2 regions of the Serratia rubidaea genome follow, and region 1 is predicted to be linked to the other one. Evidence: riboswitches for the same ligand, from Rfam matches in the RefSeq annotation. Region 1 holds a riboswitch; the other holds the start of a gene.
The links. A riboswitch is a leader RNA that binds a small molecule or an ion and turns the genes downstream of it on or off. The one in region 1 is predicted to bind thiamine pyrophosphate.
Positions count from the first base shown of each region.

Region 2: another riboswitch for thiamine pyrophosphate. It lies ahead of thiC (phosphomethylpyrimidine synthase ThiC); the one in region 1 lies ahead of thiB (thiamine ABC transporter substrate binding subunit).

Region 1 is NZ_CP065640.1:2,263,315-2,267,527, reverse strand. Features, by position in the region: gene I6G83_RS10465 (MFS transporter) at 1-12, opposite strand, end outside; gene sgrT (glucose uptake inhibitor SgrT) at 234-410, opposite strand; gene sgrR (HTH-type transcriptional regulator SgrR) at 503-2,164, shown strand; TPP riboswitch at 2,202-2,300, shown strand; gene thiB (thiamine ABC transporter substrate binding subunit) at 2,355-3,341, shown strand; gene thiP (thiamine/thiamine pyrophosphate ABC transporter permease ThiP) at 3,317-4,213, shown strand, end outside.
Region 2 is NZ_CP065640.1:1,834,982-1,839,194, reverse strand. Features, by position in the region: gene hemE (uroporphyrinogen decarboxylase) at 1-951, opposite strand, end outside; gene nudC (NAD(+) diphosphatase) at 1,034-1,801, opposite strand; gene I6G83_RS08420 (Rsd/AlgQ family anti-sigma factor) at 1,901-2,407, shown strand; TPP riboswitch at 2,447-2,570, shown strand; gene thiC (phosphomethylpyrimidine synthase ThiC) at 2,678-4,213, shown strand, end outside.

The sequences.
Region 1 (4,213 bases):
ACGGTTATTCATAGCGGCATCCCGGAACAAGGCGAAAACGGCGCAGTAAAAAAATCAGCGTAGAAGAAACCCACGAATAGTAAAATTACCGTCTGAGCACGGCAATCACCCGACGCAAATAAAAATGCCAGTGGGTCGCCCCACTGGCTGGTGAAAAGCACCATTACTCAGAAACACTTGGTTTCCCCGGGCTTTCAGACCGGGTCTGAAAACCCACGGATAGCAGGATAAGATCAGAGGCGCTTGCGATAGGCTTCGTCGCTCAGCGTCGGCATATCCCACTGGGTGACGTGGGACAACATCTCCAGCCTGACCTGCTCCGGCACCAGCCGGGTCAGCCAGTCGGCGTGCTGGCGGCGAACGGCGGCGAAATAGCGCTGATAAAACTGTTTCGACAACAAAACGTTCATAAGCTCGCCCTCCTCTCTTTCATCTGGGGAAATTATCGGCGTAATATAGGGAAAGATAAATTGTCGGTTTACTGCCGGAGAGTTCCCCTTTTATGTCTACGCCACGCCTGCAACAGCAGTTTATCCGCCTATGGCAGCGCTGCCAGGGCGAAACCCGCGATACCACGCTGCAAGAGCTGGCCGACGCGCTCAGCTGTTCGCGCCGCCACGTGCGCTCGCTGCTGGGGGCCATGCAGCAGCAGGGCTGGCTGACCTGGCAGGCAGAGGCCGGACGCGGCAAGCGTTCGCGGCTGGAGTTTCACTACACCGGACTGGCGCTGCAGCAGCAACGGGCGGAGACGCTGCTGGAACAGGACCGCATTGACCAGCTGGTGCAGCTGGTCGGCGATAAAAAAGTGGTGCGCCAGATGCTGCTGTCCCAGCTGGGGCGCAGCTTCCGTCAGGGAAAACACATTCTGCGCGTGCTCTACTACCGCCCGCTGTCCAACCTGCTGCCCGGCTCGGCGCTGCGCCGCTCGGAAACCCACCTGGCCCGACAAATTTACAGCGGCCTGACGCGGATAAATGAGGAAAACGGGGAACTGGAATCCGACCTTTCTCACCACTGGCAGGCGCTGACGCCGCTGCACTGGCGCTTTTATCTGCGCCCCGCCATCCACTTTCACCACGGGCGCGAGCTGGAGATGGAGGACGTCATCCAGAGTCTGACGCGCCTGACGTCGCAGCCGCTGTTTGCGCATATCGCGCGCGTCGACTCGCCGACGCCCCATGTCATTGACGTGCATCTGCACAGCCCCGACTACTGGCTACCGTGGCTGCTGGGCAGCGTGCCGGCCATGATTCTGCCGCAGGAGTGGCGTAGCCTGCCGGACTTTGCCCGGCATCCGATCGGCACCGGGCCGTACAGCGTGGTGCGCAACCAGCAGAGCCAGCTGAAGATCCAGGCGTTTGACGACTACTTCGGCTATCGCGCGCTGATCGACGAGGTCAATATCTGGGTACTGCCGGACATCACCGAAGAGCTGATGCACTCCGGCGTGCAGCTGCAGGCTGACGATACCGGTAAAAACGAGCTGGAAAGCCGGCTGGAGGAAGGCTGCTACTTTCTGCTGTTCGACCGCCGCTCACCCGTCGGCGACGATCCGGACATCCGCAGCTGGCTGTGCGAACTGCTCAACCCCATCGCCCTGCTGAACCATTCCGGGCCGGTCAGCCAGCGCTACTGGTCGCCGGCCTACGGCATTTTGCCGCGCTGGCACCACAACCGCGAGCTGAACCAACGGCCCAAGCCCGCCGCGCTGCAACAGCTGACGCTGACCTACTACGGCGAACACTCGGAGTTTCACGCCATCCGCGAAGCGCTGGAACCGCTGCTGGCGCAGCACGGCGTGGCCCTGACGGTCAATGTCGTCGATTACGACGTCTGGCACCGGGGAGAGGCGCAGAGCGATCTGTGGCTCGGCAGCGCCAATTTCACGCTGCCGCTGGAGTTCTCGCTGTTCGCCACCCTGTATGAGCTGCCGCTGCTGCAACACTGTATGAGTGAGGATCTGGCGCAGGACGCCGCGCTGTGGCGCGACAACCGCCTGCCGCTGGCGGAATTCTGCCGCCGTCTGGTCAGCCAGCATCAGCTGCATCCGCTGTTCCACCACTGGCTGCAGCTGCACGGCCAGCGCAGCATGCGCGGCGTGCGGATGAACACCCTGGGCTGGTTCGACTTCAAATCCGCCTGGTTCGCGCCGCCGGAGGCATAAGCATCTTTCGCCAGCGGCGCTAACTCTTTACAATAGCGCCGTCTCAACGGGGTGCGGAACACGGTTTTCGCTGAGAGCAGACCCGTCGAACCTGAACCGGCTAATACCGGCGGAGGGATTTGAGTGCAGCCCCCCGGCTCCCCTGGAGCCCCTCAGATGCCTTTGCTGCCCTAACTATCAGGAGTGCAAAGTGATCAAGAAATTCCTGCCTTGCCTGTTGCTGCTGGCCGCCGCGCCGGCGCTGGCGAAAGAAACGCTGACGGTTTACACCTATGACTCCTTCGCCGCCGACTGGGGCCCCGGCCCGGCGATCAAAAAGGCCTTTGAGGCCGACTGCGGCTGCGAGCTGAAGTTTGTGGCGCTGGAAGACGGCGTCTCGCTGCTCAACCGTCTGCGGATGGAAGGGAAAAACAGCAAGGCGGACGTGGTGCTGGGGCTGGATAACAACCTGCTGCAGGCGGCGCGCCAGACCAAACTGTTCGCCGCCAGCGCGGTGGATACCACCTCGCTGAGCGTGCCCGGCGGCTGGCAGGACAGCACCTTTATCCCTTACGACTACGGCTACTTCGCCTTCGTGTACAACAAAAACACGCTGAAAAACCCGCCGCAGAGCCTGAAGGAGCTGGTGGAAAGCGACCGGCCGTGGAAAGTGATTTACCAGGATCCGCGCACCAGCACCCCGGGCCTCGGCCTGCTGCTGTGGATGCAGAAAGTCTACGGCGACGCCGCGCCGCAGGCCTGGCAGAAGCTGGCGAAGAAGACCGTCACCGTCACCAAAGGCTGGAGCGAAGCCTACGGCCTGTTCCTGAAAGGGGAAGGCGATCTGGTGCTGAGCTACACCACCTCACCGGCCTACCATCTGATTGAAGAGAAAAAAGACGCCTACGCCGCCGCCAACTTCAGCGAAGGGCACTACCTGCAGGTGGAGGTCGCCGCCAAATTGCAGGCCAGCCGCCATCCGCAGCTGGCGGAGCGTTTTATGCAGTTTATGCTGACGCCGGCGTTCCAGAACGCCATCCCGACCGGCAACTGGATGTATCCGGTCATCAAGACCACCCTGCCGGCCGGCTTTGCGCAGCTGCCGGTGCCGCAGACCGCGCTGCAGTACGGTGCGGATGAAGTAGCGCAACAGCGAGGCAACTGGATCCGTTCATGGCAAAGCGCCGTCAGCCGTTAATCCCCCACTGGCTGTGGCCCGGCCTGTTGGCCGCCGGCCTGATTCTGCTGGTGGCCGCGCTGGCCTTCGGTTCGCTGCTGCGCCACGCGCCGCACAGCGACGCCCTGTCGCTGTGGCAGGACGACTACCTGTGGCACGTGGTGCGCTTCACCTTCTGGCAGGCGCTGCTGTCGGCGCTGATCTCGGTGCTGCCCGCCATCCTGCTGGCGCGGGCGCTGTACCGCCGGCGCTTTCCCGGCCGCGCGCTCCTGCTGCGGCTGTGCGCCATGACGCTGGTGCTGCCGGTGCTGGTGGCGGTGTTCGGCCTGCTCAGCGTCTACGGCCGGCAGGGCTGGCTGGCGGCGCTGTGCGCCTGGCTGGGAGTCGACTACCAGTTCTCACCTTACGGCCTGCAGGGGATCCTGCTGGCGCATATGTTCTTCAACCTGCCGCTGGCGACCCGCCTGCTGCTGCAGGCATTGGAAAACGTGCCGGTCGAGCAGCGCCAGCTTGCCGCACAGCTGGGCATGAATGGCTGGCAGCAGTTCCGCTTTGTCGAATGGCCGGCGCTGCGCCGCCAGATCCTGCCGAGCGGCGCGCTGATCTTTATGCTCTGCTTCGCCAGCTTCGCCACCGTACTCTCGCTGGGCGGCGGACCGCAGGCCACCACCATCGAGCTGGCCATCTATCAGGCGCTGAGCTATGACTACGATCTCAGCCACGCCGCGCTGCTGGCGCTGATCCAGCTGGTCTGCTGCCTGGGGCTGGTGATGCTCAGCCAGCGGCTCAGCCAGGCGCTGCCGGTGGGCGCGACGCAGGCGCTGCGCTGGCGCAACCCGGAGGACAGCCGCCGCCGCCGTCTGACCGACGCGCTGCTGATCGCCGCCGCCCTG
Region 2 (4,213 bases), 430 kb from region 1:
GTGGCCGAAGCCGGACAGAATGGTTTCCACCTCCTGCTCAATACGCTGCGGCGCGGCGTACAGCATTGACGGATCCATATTGCCCTGCAGCGCCACCCGGTCGCCGACCCGACGGCGCGCATCGGCGATATCGGTGGTCCAGTCCAGGCCCAGCGCATCGCAGCCGGTCGCCGCCATGGCTTCCAGCCACTGGCCGCCGCCCTTGGTGAACAGCGTCACCGGCACGCGGCGGCCGTCCTGTTCACGCTGCAGGCCGTCGACGATTTTATGCATATAGTTCAGTGAGAATTCGCGGTAATCACGGCCGGTCAGCACGCCGCCCCAGGTGTCGAACACCATGACCGACTGCGCGCCCGCGCGGATTTGCGCGTTCAGATACATAATCACGCTGTCCGCCAGCTTGTCCAGCAGCAGGTGCAGGGTCTGCGGCTCGGCGTACATCATCTTTTTCAGCTTGGTGAACGCCTTGCTGCTGCCGCCCTCAACCATATAGGTCGCCAGCGTCCACGGGCTGCCGGAGAAGCCGATCAGCGGCACCTGGCCTTTCAGCTCGCGGCGGATGGTGCGCACCGCATTCATCACGTAACCCAGCTCGACTTCCGGGTCGAACAGCGGCAGCTTTTCCACGTCGGCGCGGCAGGTAATCGGCGATGAGAAACGCGGCCCTTCGCCGGTTTCGAAATAGAGCCCCAGCCCCATGGCATCGGGAATGGTCAGAATGTCGGAAAACAGGATAGCGGCATCCAGCGCATAGCGGCGCAGCGGCTGCAGCGTGACCTCGCAGGCCAGTTCGGCGTTCTTGCACAGCGACATAAAATCGCCGGCCTGCGCCCGCGTGGCCTTATACTCCGGCAAATAACGACCGGCCTGGCGCATCATCCATACGGGGGTGACATCCACCGGCTGGCGCAGCAGCGCACGCAGGTAACGATCGTTCTTTAACTCAGTCATTATTGGCTCCCTTAATTCAGCTGGCGCTATTGTATACCCAAAAGAATGGGCGTTGTACCAAAGCGCCAACGCCGGCAGTCCATCATGCGTCCCGGCACAGCACCACGGTGTCTTCAATCAGGCGCCGCGCCACGGTGCCCGGCGGCGGCAACTGGGGCAGCCTATCGTAGCGATACCAGCCGGCATTCAGCAGCTCCTGCGGATCGTGACGCAGTTCACCGCGGTGATAATCCGCCATAAAGGCCATCATCAGCGACTGCGGGAACGGCCAGGGCTGGGAGGAGACATAACGCAGGTTTTTGATTTCAATATTACTCTCCTCCATCACCTCGCGCGCCACCGCCTGCTCCAACGTTTCCCCCACCTCGACGAAACCGGCCAGCACCGTATGGATACCGCCGCGGTGACGCACGTGCTGCGCCAGCAGAATTTCGTCATCGCGACGGATGGCGACGATCACGCAGGGGGCGATTTGCGGGTAATAGCGTTCACGGCAATGGTCGCACAGGCAGGCGTTCTCAGTTCGGCTCAGGTGCATCTTATGGCCGCAGTAGCCGCAAAACTGGTGCGAGCGATAAAACTCGGCCAGTTGCACGCCGCGCCCGGCCAGTTGAAACAGCGCGCGGTCCAGGTCCAGCAGCTGGCGCACCGAGCCCATCTCCTGCGGCATGGCGCGGCGCACCAGCCAAACCGGCGCCCCTTGCCACTCGCCAATTTGCCGCGCCGCTTCACCGCGCAGACCCCATTGTTCAGCAGCACCAAACGGCAGTTCACCGTTTGGTAACCAAAGTTTGTTTTCATGGCTGACGATCCACCAGCCCTTTTCGTTACCCGTTAATGCAAGTTCCATATCGTTGTTGCACAACCTCAGCTTCACTGGCAATCTAGAAATCGGTACCGTTACATTTCCATAACTTACCGTTACTTTTTCTTACTTACGGAGTCAACAATGCTCAACCACTTGGAAAGCCTGACTCAGCGCGTTGGTGGTAGTAATGAATTAGTTGATCAATGGCTTGAGGCGCGTAAGCAGTTGCTGGTTGCTTACTGCACGCTCGTCGGCATCAAGCCGAATAAAGAAAAGCATACGCCGCTTAATGCAAAAGCGCTGGAGAACTTTTGCCATAATCTGGTGGATTATCTCTCCGCAGGGCATTTTCATATCTATGACCGAGTCATCAAGCAGGTAGAGGGCGCCCGTAGTCCGAAAATGACCCTCGCCACGCAAATTTATCCCAAGCTGTGGATCAATACCGAACAGGTGATGGCGTTCCACGATCGCTATGCCGACACCGAGATCGATCAGGATCTCTGTCTGGCGTTTCATCAGGCGCTGTCAGACATCGGCGAAACCCTGGCCGCCCGCTTCGCGCTGGAAGATCGCCTGATCCAGCTGCTCACCGAAACCTGGCAGCCCGACCAACCGGAAGCGGAAAAAGGCAACCTGGTCCAATAGCTTTCCCTTGCAGCAAACAATAATGCCCTTCTATACTGGGGGCTCTTGTCGGAGTGCCTAGCGCCAGACTTGTTATCAAGTCGGCCAGGCTGAGACCGTTAATTCGGGATCCGCGGAACCTGATCGGGCTAATACCCGCGAAGGGAACAAGAGTAATCTATCGCCACCGGCAGAGCCATAACCCGCGTCTGCCGATCGGCCAGCATCGTTACTCCCTCCGAGCTCCAGACAAGCAATTTTCCCAACTCACCCGACTTGTAGGAATTTGCTATGTCTAATAACAACCAGCGTCCCCGTAAAGTACAGCGTGAAGCAGCGCAGCAGTTTATCGATAACCTTCAGGGCGTCGCCTTCCCCAGCTCCCGCCGCATCTATCTGCAAGGGTCGCGTCCCGACCTGCGGGTGCCGATGCGCGAGATCCAGCTCAGCCCGACCCTGATCGGCGGCAGCAAAGACGAACCGCAATACGAACCGAACGAAGCGGTGCCGGTCTACGACACCGCCGGCCCTTACGGCGACCCGGCATCTCAGTTGGACGTGCACCGCGGCCTGGACAAGCTACGCGCCGGCTGGATCGCGGAACGCGACGATACCGAAACGCTCGCCCACGTCAGCTCCGGCTTTACCCAGCAGCGCCTGGCGGATGAAGGCCTGGACCACCTGCGCTTCGAGCATCTGCCGCAGCCGCGCAAAGCGCAAGCGGGCAAATGCGTCACCCAGTTGCACTATGCGCGCGCCGGCATCGTCACGCCGGAGATGGAATTTATCGCCATCCGCGAAAATATGGGCCGTGAGCGCATCCGCAGCGAAGTACTGCGCCAGCAGCATCCCGGCCAGAGCTGGGGCGCCAACCTGCCGGAAAACATCACGCCGGAGTTTGTCCGTCAGGAAGTGGCCGCCGGCCGCGCCATTATCCCGGCCAACATCAACCACCCGGAATCCGAACCGATGATTATCGGCCGCAACTTCCTGGTGAAGGTCAACGCCAATATCGGCAACTCTGCGGTCACCTCCTCCATCGAGGAAGAGGTGGAAAAACTGGTGTGGTCCACCCGCTGGGGCGCGGATACCGTGATGGACCTCTCCACCGGCCGCTATATCCACGAAACCCGCGAATGGATCCTGCGCAACAGCCCGGTGCCGATCGGCACCGTCCCGATCTATCAGGCGCTGGAAAAAGTTAACGGCGTGGCGGAAAACCTCACCTGGGAGATGTTCCGCGACACGCTGCTGGAACAGGCGGAGCAAGGGGTCGACTACTTCACCATCCACGCCGGCGTACTGCTGCGCTACGTGCCGATGACCGCCAAACGTCTGACCGGCATCGTCTCGCGCGGCGGTTCAATCATGGCCAAATGGTGCCTGTCGCACCATCAGGAAAACTTCCTGTATGAACACTTCCGTGAAATCTGCGAAATCTGCGCCGCCTACGACGTATCGCTGTCGCTGGGTGACGGCCTGCGTCCCGGCTCGGTACAGGATGCCAACGATGAAGCGCAGTTCTCCGAGCTGCATACGCTGGGCGAGCTGACCAAAATCGCCTGGGAATACGACGTGCAGGTGATGATCGAAGGCCCGGGCCACGTGCCGATGCATATGATCCGCCGCAATATGACCGAAGAGCTGGAGCACTGCCACGAAGCGCCGTTCTATACGCTGGGGCCGTTGACCACCGATATCGCGCCGGGCTATGACCACTTCACCTCCGGCATCGGCGCCGCGATGATCGGCTGGTTCGGCTGCGCCATGCTGTGCTACGTCACGCCGAAAGAGCACCTGGGGCTGCCGAACAAAGAGGACGTCAAG